2 regions of the Sphingomonas sp. BK069 genome follow, and region 2 is predicted to be linked to the other one. Evidence: riboswitches for the same ligand, from Rfam matches in the RefSeq annotation. Region 2 holds a riboswitch; the other holds the start of a gene.
What was found. Region 2 has a riboswitch for glycine ahead of FHY02_RS01585 (L-serine ammonia-lyase). Riboswitches for the same ligand answer to the same signal wherever they lie in the genome.
Positions count from the first base shown of each region.

Region 1 (7,002 bases), 1.3 Mb from region 2:
CGGGGCGATCTGGGTGCTCGAGGACGGCGGCGAGAAGGGGCAGGGACGCTTGCTGAAGCTGACGCCACCGGCGTGAGCGTCGTCGTGCCGGCGCGCTGATCCCTTGACGCTGCACTGCACAATCGCCAGCTGAGCCGGTACAGCATCGCAACCGGGGAAATAACATGGCGACCGCCGTCGCCGACGTGCGCCACGCGCCCGTCGGGCTGATCCATCTGTCGCTCGCGGTCGGCGGCTTCGCGATCGGCACCACCGAGTTCGCGACGATGAGCCTGCTGCCCGACATGGCGCGGAGCCTGCACGTCGACGCGCCCACCGCGGGCCATGTCATCAGCGCCTATGCGCTGGGCGTGGTGGTCGGCGCGCCGACGCTGGCGGTGCTCGGCGCGCGGATGGCGCGCCGCACGCTGCTGATCGCGCTCATGACGCTGTTCGCGGTAGGCAACCTGCTTTCGGCGTTGGCGCCGAGCTACGCGACGATGATGCTGGCGCGCTTCGTGGCGGGGCTGCCGCACGGCGCCTATTTCGGCATCGCGATGCTGGTCGCCGCTTCGCTGGTGGAGCAGCGCAAGCGCACCCAGGCGGTGGCGCGCGTGATGCTCGGGCTGACCGTGGCGACGATCGTGGGCGTGCCGCTCGCCAACTTTATGGGACAGGTGCTCGGCTGGCGGTCGTGCTTCGTGGTCGTGACGGCGCTCGCGGCGTTGACCGCAACGCTGGTCGCTGCCTTTGCGCCCCGCGACCGCGGCGACCCCGCCGCCAGCCCGCTGCGCGAACTCGGTGCGTTGCGCCGTGCGCAGGTCTGGCTCACGCTCGGCATCGGCGCGATCGGCTTTGGCGGCATGTTCGCGGTCTATACCTATCTTGCCGACACGATGGCGGCGGTGACGCAGGTCGGGCCGCGGCTGGTACCGTTCGCGCTGATGAGCTTCGGCGTGGGCATGACGCTGGGCAACATTGTCGTGCCGCGCTTCGCCGATCGCGCGCTGCTGCCCACCGCGGCGGCGGTGCTGGTGTGGGCGCTTGTCGCGCTGCTGCTGTGGCCGCTGGCGGCGCCGCATCTCTGGTCGGTGCTGCTGGCGATGTTCGCGATCGGCGTGAGCGGCGCGCTCGGCAGTGTGCTCCAGACCCGGCTGATGGACGTGGCGGGCGACGCGCAGGCGCTGGCGGCGGCGCTCAATCACTCGGCGTTCAACACCGCCAACGCGCTGGGGCCGTGGCTCGGCGGGATGGTGATCGCGGCGGGCTATGGCTGGACCTCGACGGGCTATGTCGGGGCGGCGCTGGCGGTGTGTGGGCTGGCGGTGCTGGGCGTGTCGGCGGCGGTGGAGCGATCGTCCGCCAGAAGAACACTGGCCCGCGCTTGACGGCGAGCAGCGACGGATCACCTCCCCCCGTCGCACCTGGCCACTAAGCACCGGGAACGACGGCTTGGCGTCAGTGAGCGCCTGTTGTTGGGCCGGCGTCTCAGCCCAGCGCGGTCAGGTGGCGATCAGATCGCCCGCGGTCGCGTCTGACGCCGTTCTCACATCACGATACCCGGTTTCGCCTCCGCGATCGCGGCGAGCACCATCCGCTCCCACACCGCGACATCGCCCGCCGCCGCCATCGCCGGGCTCGGCGCGCGCAGCGTGTGGAGCACCGCGATCGCGTCGTCGCGATAGTCCTTCCATGTCGCCTCGACCTGCGCAGAGGCCGACTCAGACTGGCCGTGTCCGTTGGCGCTGAGATGCTGACCGGCGAGGACGCGCGCGATGCGGTCGACGGCGGGTGAGGTGGCGGTGTCCATGCGAGTTGCTCCTTCTCCTGTGGTGCAAACGTCTTAGCACGGGCGCGGCTCCGACGCGCGGCGACCGTCGCGCGCCGCGAACGCGATTGACTCGGGCGGCGCTTGCCGTAGAGCGGCGACACGTCGATGCCGGGCGACCGGCATGGGCAGGCGCGGGAGAGTGCGGCGGGCCTTGCAGGCCGGTAGCCGCCGCCGAAGGAGCAACCACCCCGGAATCTCTCAGGCAGCAGGGACCGCGCCGGCCTTCATCGACGCTCTGGAAAGCGGCGGCGCATGTCTCGGGCAGGCGCCTCCCACCGAAGGGGTAACCCGCGCGTGCGCGGGGAAAGCTCTCAGGTCCCGTGACAGAGGGGGAAACGGATCAGGCCGGGTGACCGGCGCGATTCGCCCTCGCACGCACGGACATGATGATGAGCGACTCCGTTCCCCCATCGACCGACCTCCCGAGCGACGACGAGCTCGAGCCGATCGAGATCCTCGCCCTCCCGCTCGACTCCTGGCACCGCCAGCGCGGCGCGCGCATGGTCGAGTTCGCCGGCTACCACATGCCCGTCCAGTATGAGGGCATCATGGCCGAGCATCTGTGGACGCGCGAGCATGCCGGGCTGTTCGACGTCAGCCACATGGGCCAGCTCGGCATCACGGGGTCGAACGTCGCCGCCGCGCTCGAGGCGCTGATGCCCGCGGCGATCAGCGACGCGCCGCTCAACAAGGCGCGCTACTCGCTGCTGCTCGACGACCAGGGCGGCGTGCTCGACGACCTGATGCTGACGCCGCAGGCCGAGGACCGCGTCTACATGGTCGTCAACGGCGCGACCAAATACGACGACGTCGCGCACATGATCGAGCGTCTGCCCGACGAGATCACACTCAACCTGATGGAGGAGCATGCGCTGCTCGCGGTGCAGGGGCCGGAGGCGGTCGCCGCGGTGGCGCGGCTGATCCCCGGCGTCGACGCCATGGTGTTCATGCAGGCGGGCGCGTTCGACTGGCAGGGTCACGAGCTGTGGATCAGCCGCTCGGGCTATACCGGCGAGGACGGCGTCGAGATCTCGGTTCCCGCCGAGGCGGCGGTGGCGCTTGCCGACGCGCTGGTGGCGCAGCCCGAGATCAAGCCGATCGGCCTCGGCGCCCGCGACTCGCTGCGGCTCGAGGCGGGGCTGCCGCTGTACGGCCACGACCTCGATCCCACCACCACGCCGGTGATGGCTGACCTCGGCTTCGCGCTGGCCAAGCGCCGCCGCGAGGCCGCCGACTTCCCCGGCGCCGCGCGCGTGCTCGCCGAGCGTGAGGCGGGACCGGCGCTGCGCCGCGTCGGGCTGCTCGTCGAGGGGCGCCAGCCGGTGCGCGAGGGTGCGACCGTGGTCGACGATGGCGGCGCTACCGTCGGCCGCGTCACCAGCGGCGGCTTCGCGCCGACCGTCGGGGCGCCGATCGCCATGGCCTATGTTCCCGCGGCGCTCGCCGCGCCCGGCACCAGCGTGACGCTGTCGCAGCGCGGCAAGCCGCACCGCGCGACCGTCACCGGGATGCCGTTCGTTCCCCACCGTTACTTCCGAGGAGTGAAGTGAGATGAGCCGATATTTCACCGAGGATCACGAGTGGATCGAGGTCGAGGGCCAGACCGGCACGGTCGGCATCAGCGACTATGCGCAGGGCCAGCTCGGCGACATCGTCTTCGTCGAGGCGCCGGACTCGGGTCGTAGCCTGAGCAAGGGCGACGAGGCGGCGGTGGTCGAGAGCGTCAAGGCCGCGTCGGACGTCTATGCGCCCGTGTCGGGCACGGTGACCGAGGGCAATCCCGCGCTCGCCGACGAGCCGTCGCTGGTCAATTCGGATCCCGAGGGCGAGGGCTGGTTCTTCAAGCTGACGCTCAGCGATCCGAGCGAGCTCGAGGCGCTGATGGACGAGACCGCCTACGCCGCCTTCGTCGCTAAATTGTGATGTGACGCCCCTCCCGCGCGGGAGGGGCGGAACCCCTCCCCGAGGGGAGGCGGGAGAGACCAGACCATGCGCTACCTTCCTCTCACTCCGTCCGACCGCGGCGACATGCTCGCGGTGATCGGCGCCTCCTCGATCGACGACCTGTTCGTCGACGTGCCCGAGTCCGCGCGGCTCGACGGCCCCGTGCGCGACCTGCCGCTCCACGCCAGCGAGCTGGCGGTCGAGCGCCACATGACCGCGCTGGCGCGCAGGAACACCGTCGCGGGCGAGGTGCCCTTCTTCCTCGGCGCCGGCGCCTATCGCCACCACGTGCCGGCCTCGGTCGATCATCTGATCCAGCGCGGCGAGTTCCTCACCGCCTACACGCCCTATCAGCCCGAGATCGCGCAGGGCACGCTGCAGATGCTGTTCGAGTTCCAGACGCAGGTCGCGCGCCTGCTCGGGACCGACGTGGCCAACGCCAGCATGTACGACGGCTCGACCGCCTGCTGGGAGGCGATCGGCATGGCGCGGCGGATCACGCGGCGCGGCAAGGCGCTGCTCTCGTCCGGGCTGCACCCGCATTACGTGTCGGTCGCCAAGACCATGGCGCGCTACACCGGCGACCTGCTCGAGACCGGCGCGCCCGCGCTGACCGCGGAGACCGACGTCGACCAGCTGATCGCTGCGATCGACGCGGACACCTCGTGCGTCGTCGTGCAATATCCCGATATCCTCGGTCGCGTCGCGGACCTGACGCCGCTCGCCGAGGCCTGCCAGGCGAACAAGGCGCTGCTGATCGCGGTGGTGACCGAGCCGGTCGCGCTGGGGGCGCTGCGCGCGCCGGGCGAGATGGGCGCGGACATCGTTGTCGGCGAGGGGCAGTCGCTCGGCGTCGGGCTCCAGTTCGGCGGCCCATACGTCGGGCTGTTCGGTTGCAAGGACAAATATGTCCGCCAGATGCCCGGCCGACTGTGCGGCGAGACCGTCGACGCCGACGGGCGCCGCGGCTTCGTGCTGACGCTCTCGACGCGCGAGCAACATATCCGCCGCGAGAAGGCGACCAGCAACATCTGCACCAACTCGGGCCTGTGTGCGCTGGCCTTCTCGATCCACATGACCCTGCTGGGCGAGGCGGGGCTGCGCCGGCTCGCCGGGATCAACCACGCGACCGCGTGCCGCGCCGCCGACCGGCTCGCGCGCGTGCCCGGCGTGCGCGTGATCAACGACGCCTTCTTCAACGAGTTCACGCTCGACCTCGGGCAGGAAGCGCGGCCGGTGGTGCGCACGCTGGCAGAGCGCGGCGTGCTCGCGGGCGTGTCGCTCGGGCGGCTCTACCCGGGCGAGGCGGCGTTGGAGAACGGCCTGGTGGTGGCGGTGACCGAGACGGTGACCGACGAGGATATCGAGGCGCTGGCGACGGCGCTGACGGAGGTGCTGGCATGACGATCAACCAGAGCGGCTGGAAGCCGACCGCGCCCGCGGGCCGCGGCGACGCGGCGGGTGCGACCTTCACCGGCAACAAGGCGCTGATGCTGGAGGAGCCGCTGATCTTCGAGATCGGCGACGACCAGACGACGGGCGTCGATTTCGCCGCGGGTGACGTGGCGGGCTCGCGGCTGGGTGGCCTGACGCGCAAGGACCCGATCGGGCTGCCGGGCCTGTCAGAGCCCGAGACGGTGCGCCACTATACGCGGCTGAGCCGGCAGAATTACGCGATCGATCTCGGCCTCTTCCCGCTCGGCTCGTGCACGATGAAGCACAATCCGCGGCTCAACGAGAAGATGGCGCGGCTGCCGGGCTTCGCCGACGTCCACCCGCTCCAGCCGATCGACACGGTGCAAGGCGCGCTGGAGGTGATCCACCAGCTCGCCCACTGGCTCGTCACGCTCACCGGCATGCACTCGGTGGCGATGAGCCCCAAGGCGGGCGCGCACGGCGAGCTGTGCGGCATCCTTGCGATCAAGGCGGCGCTGAAGAAGCGCGGCGAGGGGCACCGCAAGGTCATCCTGGTGCCCGAGTCGGCGCACGGCACCAACCCCGCGACCGCGGCCTTCGCCGGCTTCAGCGTGGAGGACATCCCCGCCACCGCCGAGGGGCGCGTCGACACCGCGGCGCTCACGGCGCGGCTCGGCCCGGACGTGGCCGGGGTGATGATCACCAACCCCAACACCTGCGGCCTGTTCGAGCGCGACCTCAAGGCGATCTCGGACGCGGTGCATGCCGCGGGCGGTTACGTCTATTGCGACGGGGCCAATTTCAACGCGATCGTCGGGCGGGTGCGACCGGGCGACCTCGGCGTCGACGCGATGCACATCAACCTGCACAAGACCTTCTCCACCCCGCACGGCGGCGGCGGGCCGGGTTCGGGGCCGGTGGTGTTTTCCGAGGCGCTGACGCCGTTCGCACCGCTGCCGTTCGTCGAGCGCGACGGCGACCAGTTCCGCCTCGTCGAGGAGGAGAATGCGGATGAGCATCACGCCGACAGCTTCGGCCGCATGGTCGCCTTCCACGGCCAGATGGGCATGTTCACGCGCGCGCTGACCTACATCCTCAGCCACGGCGCGGACGGGCTGCGCCAGGTCGCCGAGGACGCGGTGCTCAACGCCAATTACGTGCTGCGCCGGCTGGAGGACACGCTCGACGCGCCGTTCGCCGGCTCGGGTCCGTGCATGCACGAGGCGATCTTCTCGGATCGCGGGATGGCGCCGGGTTTCTCCACGATCGACATCGCCAAGGCGCTGATCGACGAAGGCTATCACCCGATGACCATGTACTTCCCGCTGGTCGTCCACGGCGCCATGCTGGTGGAGCCGACCGAGACCGAGAGCAAGGCGGCGCTCGACCAGTTCATCGGCGCGCTGCGCTCGGTGGCGGAGCGCGCCAAGGCGGGCGACGAGTCGCTCAAGACCGCACCGCATTTCGCCCCGCGCGCGCGGCTCGACGAGACGCTGGCGGCGCGCAAGCCGGTGCTGGTGTGGAAGCCGAAGTTGGCGGAGGCGCAGGCGGCGGAGTAGCAGGCAGACCGGCGAGCGTACCCGCGGTCTTTGGCGGCGACGTTGGCGCATGCTGCGCCACGTCGTTGCTACAATGAAGGATGAGGATCTCGATCGATTGGCGGGAGCTGGCGGCGCAAGGGCTTGCCTATCTGCTGGGCTGTCTGTCCTGGGTGACCGCGGCAGAACCCTCCAAGACACTCGATCTGCTCCGACGCGATCTCGCGGCCATGGCGCGCGGAGAGCCGCTGACCTCCGCGAACACCGTCGCGCCTTGGCGTGGGATATGGGCCG
Region 1 covers NZ_JACHZH010000001.1:1,595,131-1,602,132, reverse strand. Annotated here, with positions in the region: gene FHY02_RS07720 (PQQ-dependent sugar dehydrogenase) at 1-76, shown strand, start outside; gene FHY02_RS07715 (MFS transporter) at 165-1,367, shown strand; gene FHY02_RS07710 (hypothetical protein) at 1,526-1,789, opposite strand; glycine riboswitch at 1,933-2,035, shown strand; glycine riboswitch at 2,036-2,147, shown strand; gene gcvT (glycine cleavage system aminomethyltransferase GcvT) at 2,200-3,360, shown strand; gene gcvH (glycine cleavage system protein GcvH) at 3,362-3,733, shown strand; gene gcvPA (aminomethyl-transferring glycine dehydrogenase subunit GcvPA) at 3,800-5,158, shown strand; gene gcvPB (aminomethyl-transferring glycine dehydrogenase subunit GcvPB) at 5,155-6,729, shown strand; gene FHY02_RS07685 (hypothetical protein) at 6,810-7,002, shown strand, end outside.
Region 1: it holds a riboswitch for glycine, as region 2 does, so the genes downstream of both, gcvT (glycine cleavage system aminomethyltransferase GcvT) here and FHY02_RS01585 (L-serine ammonia-lyase) in region 2, are expected to answer to the same signal.

Region 2 (7,002 bases):
CGCAGGTCATATTGGTTCGACCAGAACCACGGCACCGCCGCGTACGGCTCGTCGGTTCCGGTCAGGTGTTTGGCCACGGTGCCGGCCTGGTCGGTCGCGTTCTGGACCGACTCGAGCCGCACCAGGGCACCGCCAGCGTAGGCGTTGCGGTGCGCGGCGGCATCGCCGATCGCGTAGACGTCGGGGAGGCTGGTACGGCAGAGCGGGTCGACGATCACGCCGTCACCGCCCTCGGCGCCGGCGGCGAGCAGCGGTGCCACGGCGGGGATCAGGCCGATGCCGACGATCACCATCTCCGCCGGGATCCGTTCGCCGTCGCCGAGGCGCACGCCCGCTGACGCACCGTCGCTCGCGACGACCGACTCCACCTCCGCGCCGAGTCGCACGTCGACTCCGTGCGCGCGATGCTCGGCCGCGTAGACGTCAGCGAGCGCGGCGCCGGCGACGCGGGCGAGCAGGCGCTCGCGCGCCTCGATCACGGTGACCTGGCGGCCCAGCGCGGTCAGTACTGCCGCCGCTTCCAGCCCGACATAGCCGCCGCCGACCACCGCGACTCGTTCCACGCGCGACAGTTCGGCGATCATGCGATCGACGTCGGCGCGGCAGCGGACGGTGTGGACACCCGCCAGGTCGTGGCCCTCGCAGGCGAGCCGTCGCGCGCTGCCCCCCGCCGCCCAGATCAATCGATGGTAGTCGATCACACGACCGTCCCCGAGGGTCACATGCCGCGCCGAGGCGTCGACCGCGACCACCGCCCGTCCCAGCAGCAGCGTGATGTCGCGCTCGTGCCAGAAGGTGGCAGGACGGATGAGCATGCGTTCGAACGCGCGCTCACCGGCCAGATACTCCTTCGAGAGCGGCGGGCGCTCGTAAGGGAGCTCGGGCTCGGCGCCGATCAGCAAGATGGTGCCATCGAAGCCGCGCTGGCGCAGCGCCGCGGCGGCCGCCGCGCCGCCGTGGCCGGCGCCGACGATCACCACGTCATAGCGCTGCCTGTCGTTCCGTTCGCCGTCGCCCACGCCTGCCTCCTCGTCCATGGCCGGCGTCCCGCATGCGGGATGCAGCGCGCGGGTGGCAAGCGCGCGTTGCGTTCGTCACCACGCGGGTGCTAGCCGCGGTGGGTGACGACATCGCCCGCATCGCCTGAGCCGTTCCCGACGCGCACGCAGCGCCTCCGCTCCGCCACCGACGTGGCGCACCGTCGACTCGATGATACGATCATGGCGCTCGACCCTTTCGGCGATCGCTCGCGGTACGCGCGCCTGCTCGCGATCCACCGCGACTTCCACGCGCTGATCGCGCCGCTCTACGCCGCACCGAGCCTCGCCGCGCTAATCCCCGACCTGGCCGCCCGCGCGCGCCTCTCGGCGGTGGAGCAGGATGCCGCCGACCTCCACGTCCCGCTCGCGCCGCCGCCGCCGCCGCGCTTTGCCGCCGAAGTCGCGCCGGACCGCGGCACCGCGATCGGCTGGCTCTATGTCGCCGAGGGGTCGAGCCTGGGCGCGGCGATCCTGCTCAAGGCGGCGATGACGCTGGGCCTCGGGCCAACCTTCGGCGCGCGCCACCTCGCCGGCCATGCCGACGGCCGCGCGCGCCACTGGCGCAGCTTCACCGCGGCGGTGGACGCGGTCGCCCTGTCGGCCGGGGAGGAGGAGCGCGCGGAAGAGGGCGCGCGCGAGGCGTTCGACGCGGTCGCCGCGCTGGTGCGACGCGCCGCGCCGTAACGCACCGTTTCGTTTCGCCGCGCTTGCCAGCGTCCGCCCGCGCCGCCACCTCCTCCCGGTAGCGAGGCGCCGACGGCGCGGGAGTAGCACATGAAGAAGATCGGTTTCCTGTCGTTCGGCCATTGGTCGCCGACGGCGCAGTCGGCGACGCGCTCGGCCAGCGACGTGCTGTTGCAGTCGATCGAACTGGCTGAGGCGGCCGAGCAGCTCGGCGTCGACGGCGCTTACTATCGCGTCCACCATTTCGCACGGCAGCTCGCCTCGCCGTTCCCGCTGCTCGCTGCCGTGGGGGCCCGCACCAAGCGGATCGAGATCGGCACCGGCGTGATCGACATGCGCTACGAGAACCCATTCTACATGGCGGAGGATTCGGGTGCGGCCGACCTGATCGCGGGCGGGCGGCTCCAGCTCGGCATCAGCCGCGGCTCGCCCGAGCAGGTGATCGAGGGGTGGCGCTACTTCGGTTATGCGCCGGGCGAGGGCGAGAGTGACGCCGACATGGGGCGCCGTCACGCCGAGGTCTATCTCGAGCTGCTGAAGGGCGAGGGGTTCGCCCAGCCCAACCCGCGGCCGATGTTCCCCAACCCGCCGGGGCTGCTGCGGCTCGAGCCGCACCCGGCGGGGCTGCGGCGACGCATCTGGTGGGGCTCGGCGTCGGACTCGACCGCGGTCTGGGCGGCGCGGCAGGGGATGAACCTGCAGAGTTCGACGCTGAAGAAGGACGAGAGCGGCGAGCCGTTCCATGTCCAGCAGGCGCGCCAGATTCGCGCCTATCGCGCGGCCTGGGCCGAGGCGGGACACGACTGGGCGCCGCGCGTCTCGGTGTCGCGCTCGATCTTCGCGCTCGTCGACGATTGGGACCGCGCCTATTTCGGCCAGGCCGGCGGCGACGATCAGGTCGGCGTGATCGACGCCATGCGCGCGGTGTTCGGCCGCTCCTACGCCGCCGAGCCGGACCGCCTCGTCGAGCAGCTGCGCGCCGACGAGGCGATCGCCGAGGCGGACACGCTGCTGCTCACCGTGCCCAACCAGCTCGGCGTGGACTATAACGCGCACGTGCTCGAGGCGATCATGACTCATGTCGCGCCGGCGCTCGGCTGGCGCTGACCCACTCCGACGAGACGCGCGTGCCGCGGTGGCTTGACCGTTACGGCAGGGTGCGGGATAGCGTGCGCGTCGACGTGGGAGAGACCGGGCAGATCCGGCACCGAAGGAGCAACCGCCCCGGAAACTCTCAGGTAAAAGGACCCGCCGGCGCCAACATCTGGAGAGAGGCGCGGCGACGCGTCCGCCGACGGGATAGCGATCTCAGGCACAAGGGACAGAGGGGCATGGGCCGCGGCGAGCGGTCGGGGAGAGCGCGTGCCGACCGAGTCCCAGATGCTGCCGCTCGATCGCGGCGCGACACGCCCGATCAGCGTGGCCGAGCTGTTCACGATCGGCGTTGGCCCATCGAGCTCGCACACGGTCGGGCCGATGCGCGCCGCGCACGACTTCGCCGAGCGCGCCATCGCGGGCGAGCGCGCGCCGCGTCATGTCAGCTGCGCGCTGTACGGCTCGCTCGCGCTGACCGGGCGCGGCCACGCCACCGACACGGCGACGCTGCTCGGGCTGGCGGGCTGGTTGCCCGAGCGGCTCGACCCCGACACCGCGCCCGCGATCGTCGCCGCGGTCCGGGAGACCAAGCGGCTCTCGCTCGGCGGTGCGCGGACGATCGCGTTCGACGCGGAGGACGACCTCGTCTTCCACCCGCGCACGTTCCTGCCGCAGCACCCCAACGGCATGTGCTTCACCGCGACCTATGACGATGGCGCGACGCTGGAGGAGACCTATTTCTCGATCGGCGGGGGCGCGATCCTGCGGCTCGGCGCGCCGCCGCTCGCGCACAATATCGCGGTGGCGCATCCTTTCTCGTCGAGCGCCGAGCTGCTGGTGCGCTGCGAGGAGACCCGGCTCAGCATCGGCGCGCTCGTCCGCGCCAACGAGGAGGCATGGCGCTCGCCCGCGGAGAGCGACGCCTTCCTCGACTCAGTGCGCGACGCGATGAGCGCCTGTATCGACCGCGGCATCGCGCAGGAAGGCACGCTGCCGGGCGGGCTGCGGGTGCGCCGCCGCGCGCGGGCGCTGCACGAGTCCCTGTCGCGGTGCGGCCCGGAGGATCGCCCCGCCGCGGTGTTCGAGTGGGTCAGCCTGTGGGCGATCGCGGTGAACGAGGAGAATGCCGCGGGCGGCCGTGTCGTCACCGCGCCGACCAACGGCGCGGCGGGCGTGCTGCCCGCGGTGCTGCGCTACTACGAAGAACTCGTGCCGGGTGCGACGCGGGCCGGCGCGCGTCACTTCCTCTACACCGCCGCGGCGATCGGCATGCTGTATAAGAAGCGCGCCTCGATCTCGGCCGCCGAGATGGGGTGCCAGGGCGAGGTCGGCGTCGCCTGCTCGATGGCGGCAGGCGCGCTCGCCGCGGTGCTGGGCGGCACCGACCGGCAGGTGGAGAATGCCGCCGAGATCGGCATGGAGCACAATCTCGGGCTCACCTGCGACCCGATCGCCGGGCTGGTCCAGATCCCGTGCATCGAGCGCAACACGATGGGTGCGGTCAAGGCGATCAACGCCGCCTATCTCGCGCTGCGCGGCGACGGCAGTCACGTCGTCAGCCTCGACGCGGTGATCGAAACGATGCGACAGACCGGCGAGGACATGCGCAGCCAGTATAAGGAGACCAGCCTCGGCGGTCTGGCCGTGAATGTGGTCGAGTGCTGACAAGGGGCGGAGTCCGCGCTGACCTCCGCGATCAGTTCACCGCCATCAGCTGCGACGGGTACGGCTGCGCCAGCGCGACCGCGTCCTCGAACGGACAGCTGAGCCAGCGTTCCTCGTCCTCCTCGTGGAGCAGCACCGGCATCGCCTTGGGATGGATCGGTGCGACCAGCGGGTTGGGTGCGCACGTCAGGAAGGCGAACACCGCGCCCTGCTCCGTCGGGCGCCACACGCCGGCGAAGCTGACGATCGCGCGGCTCGGCACGTCGAACCAGTGGAGCGGGAGCTTGCCGTCCGCTGCGCGGTGCTGGCCATACTCGCTGAAGGCGGTGAAGGGCACCAGGCAGCGCCGCCGCGGGTTGGCCAGCGCCGAGCGCCAGAAGGGCGAGGTGTAGTTGCGGACGTTGGTGATCTTCTTGGTGAGCAGCACGGGCCTGCCGGTTGCCTTGTCGATGCGCTTGCCCGGCACCTGGTGCGGGAAGCCCCAGGCCATCGCGTCGAGCGCGCGGCCGGCGTCGGTTTCGCGCACGACATAGGCGGGGCGGTCAGGGAAGAGCTCGGGCGGCGGCACTTCGAGGTCGGGCGGGAAGGGCACCGCGACGCCGTAGCGCGTTGCCAGTGCGATCTGCGCCTCGGTCATACGGTAGCGGTTGCACATCGCCGGCAGGCTGCCCGATCGCAACGATCTCAGCAACATATCGCGGGCGCTCGCCACCCGGCAGCTCGACGTTCGCGCCTCTGAGCCGCCTTCGGACACCATCGCCGGCGCACGAGATTAAGCGATGAGTGGCGCAGCGCGCGCGTCACGCCCGCACACCGTGATGCATGTTGTGGCGCGACCTTGATCCAGGTGTATCCCGTCAGGTGACGGGAGACGCCATGTTCAATCCGCTCGCGGCGAAGCTGAGCAGCTTCACCGATCTGGCCGACGGCGACGTGGCGGCGCTCGACGCGCTGTTCGGCGCCCCGGTGACCGGCCACGCCCACAGCGACGTGATCCGCGAGGGCGATCGTCCCGAGCAGGTGATCCTGCTGCTGCGCGGCTGGGCGTGTCGCTACAAGGTGCTCGAGAACGGGTCACGACAGATCGTCGCCTACCTCGTGCCCGGTGATCTGTGCGACCCGCACGTTTTTATCCTAGACGTGATGGACCACAGCATCGGGCTGTTGACCGACGCGACCCTCGCCTTCATCTCGCGCGAGGCGATCATCCGCCTGACCGACTGCTGCCCCAAGATCGCGCGCGCTCTGTGGTGGTCGACCCTGGTGGACGAGGCGGTACTGCGACATTGGCTGGTCAACCTCGGCCAACGCGACGCCTTCGACCGCGTGGCCCATCTGTTCTGCGAGTTGTGGGACCGGATGCGGCAAGTGTGCCTCGACGCGGGCGACGCGCTCGAGGTCCCGCTCACGCAGGAGCAGCTCGGCGACACCATGGCGCTCACCACGGTGCACACCAACCGGGTCATCCAGCGGATGCGTACCGAGGGCCTCATTTCCGTGACCAGGAAGATGATCCGCGTGCACGACATCGAGCGGCTGCGCGCGATGTGCGGCTATGATCCGACCTACCTTCACCTGCGCCGGCGCGCGTAGCCGCTGCGGCCGAGCGGCAGCGCGCATCGAAGAACGCGCTGCCGCGTTGAAGGCTGATGACCAGGCAAGATACGCTCGACGTGAACACCGCGACGGCAGACCAGTTGGACGCGGTCCCAGGTCTGCGGGGGCACGGCTTCGAGATCGTCCGCTATCGCGAGGAACGAGGCCGCTTCACTGACCTTCGCCAGCTCGACGAGGTTCCCGGGCTGAGCGGCAAGTGCGACGATAGCCGCGCGTCGTTGACGGTCGGTAACGGCTGACGCGCGGGCCTACATCCAGCGGTCCCGGCGTGCCCACTTCGACGCTGGTCACGCCGGACAATCGTTACCTCGTGGTGCGAGGGCGGCTGTGGCGGCGCTCCGATCCGCGCCTCTCCGAGCAGGAGCGGGAGCGCCTGGTGGGTGAGTTGATGACGGCACGCCGCGCGGTCGCCGTCGCGCTGCGCGCCGGCCACGGCGAGGCGCTGCGATCGGCACGCGCAGGCGTCCAGGCAGCGAAGGTGGCGCTGGGCGAGCGCGGACCGCTCTGGTGGGACGATGGTGCCCCCAATTACACCAGACGCATGGCGCGAAACACGCCCTATGCGAGCTGGTACGAGAGTGTATTGGCGTGATATGCGCGCGGCTGACTCTCCCTCTGGCGCGGCGCGGCACGACGTCACACGGGGTGGCACAGGTCGTCGTCGTCGCTCGGCGTGCGCGGTTCACGTCCTCACACCATAGCTGTGCCAGCAAGGTGGACGGGGGTACGCTGCCGGATCGGCCGAACGGCGGTGAGAGGGATGCGGTGAGATAAGGCTGTGGTCGGGGAGACAGGATTCGAACCTGCGACATCCTGCTCCCAAAGCAGGCGCGCTACCAGACTGCGCCACTCCCCGACGCGGTTGCCGGCCTAGTCGCCGCGGCGCGGCGACGCAAGCTCG
Region 2 covers NZ_JACHZH010000001.1:319,452-326,453, forward strand. Annotated here, with positions in the region: gene FHY02_RS01570 (NAD(P)/FAD-dependent oxidoreductase) at 1-1,037, opposite strand, end outside; gene FHY02_RS01575 (biliverdin-producing heme oxygenase) at 1,122-1,724, shown strand; gene FHY02_RS01580 (LLM class flavin-dependent oxidoreductase) at 1,815-2,831, shown strand; glycine riboswitch at 2,897-2,983, shown strand; gene FHY02_RS01585 (L-serine ammonia-lyase) at 3,105-4,484, shown strand; gene FHY02_RS01590 (SOS response-associated peptidase) at 4,516-5,178, opposite strand; gene FHY02_RS01595 (Crp/Fnr family transcriptional regulator) at 5,361-6,077, shown strand; gene FHY02_RS01600 (helix-hairpin-helix domain-containing protein) at 6,134-6,340, shown strand; gene FHY02_RS01605 (hypothetical protein) at 6,370-6,693, shown strand; tRNA gene FHY02_RS01610 (tRNA-Pro) at 6,881-6,957, opposite strand.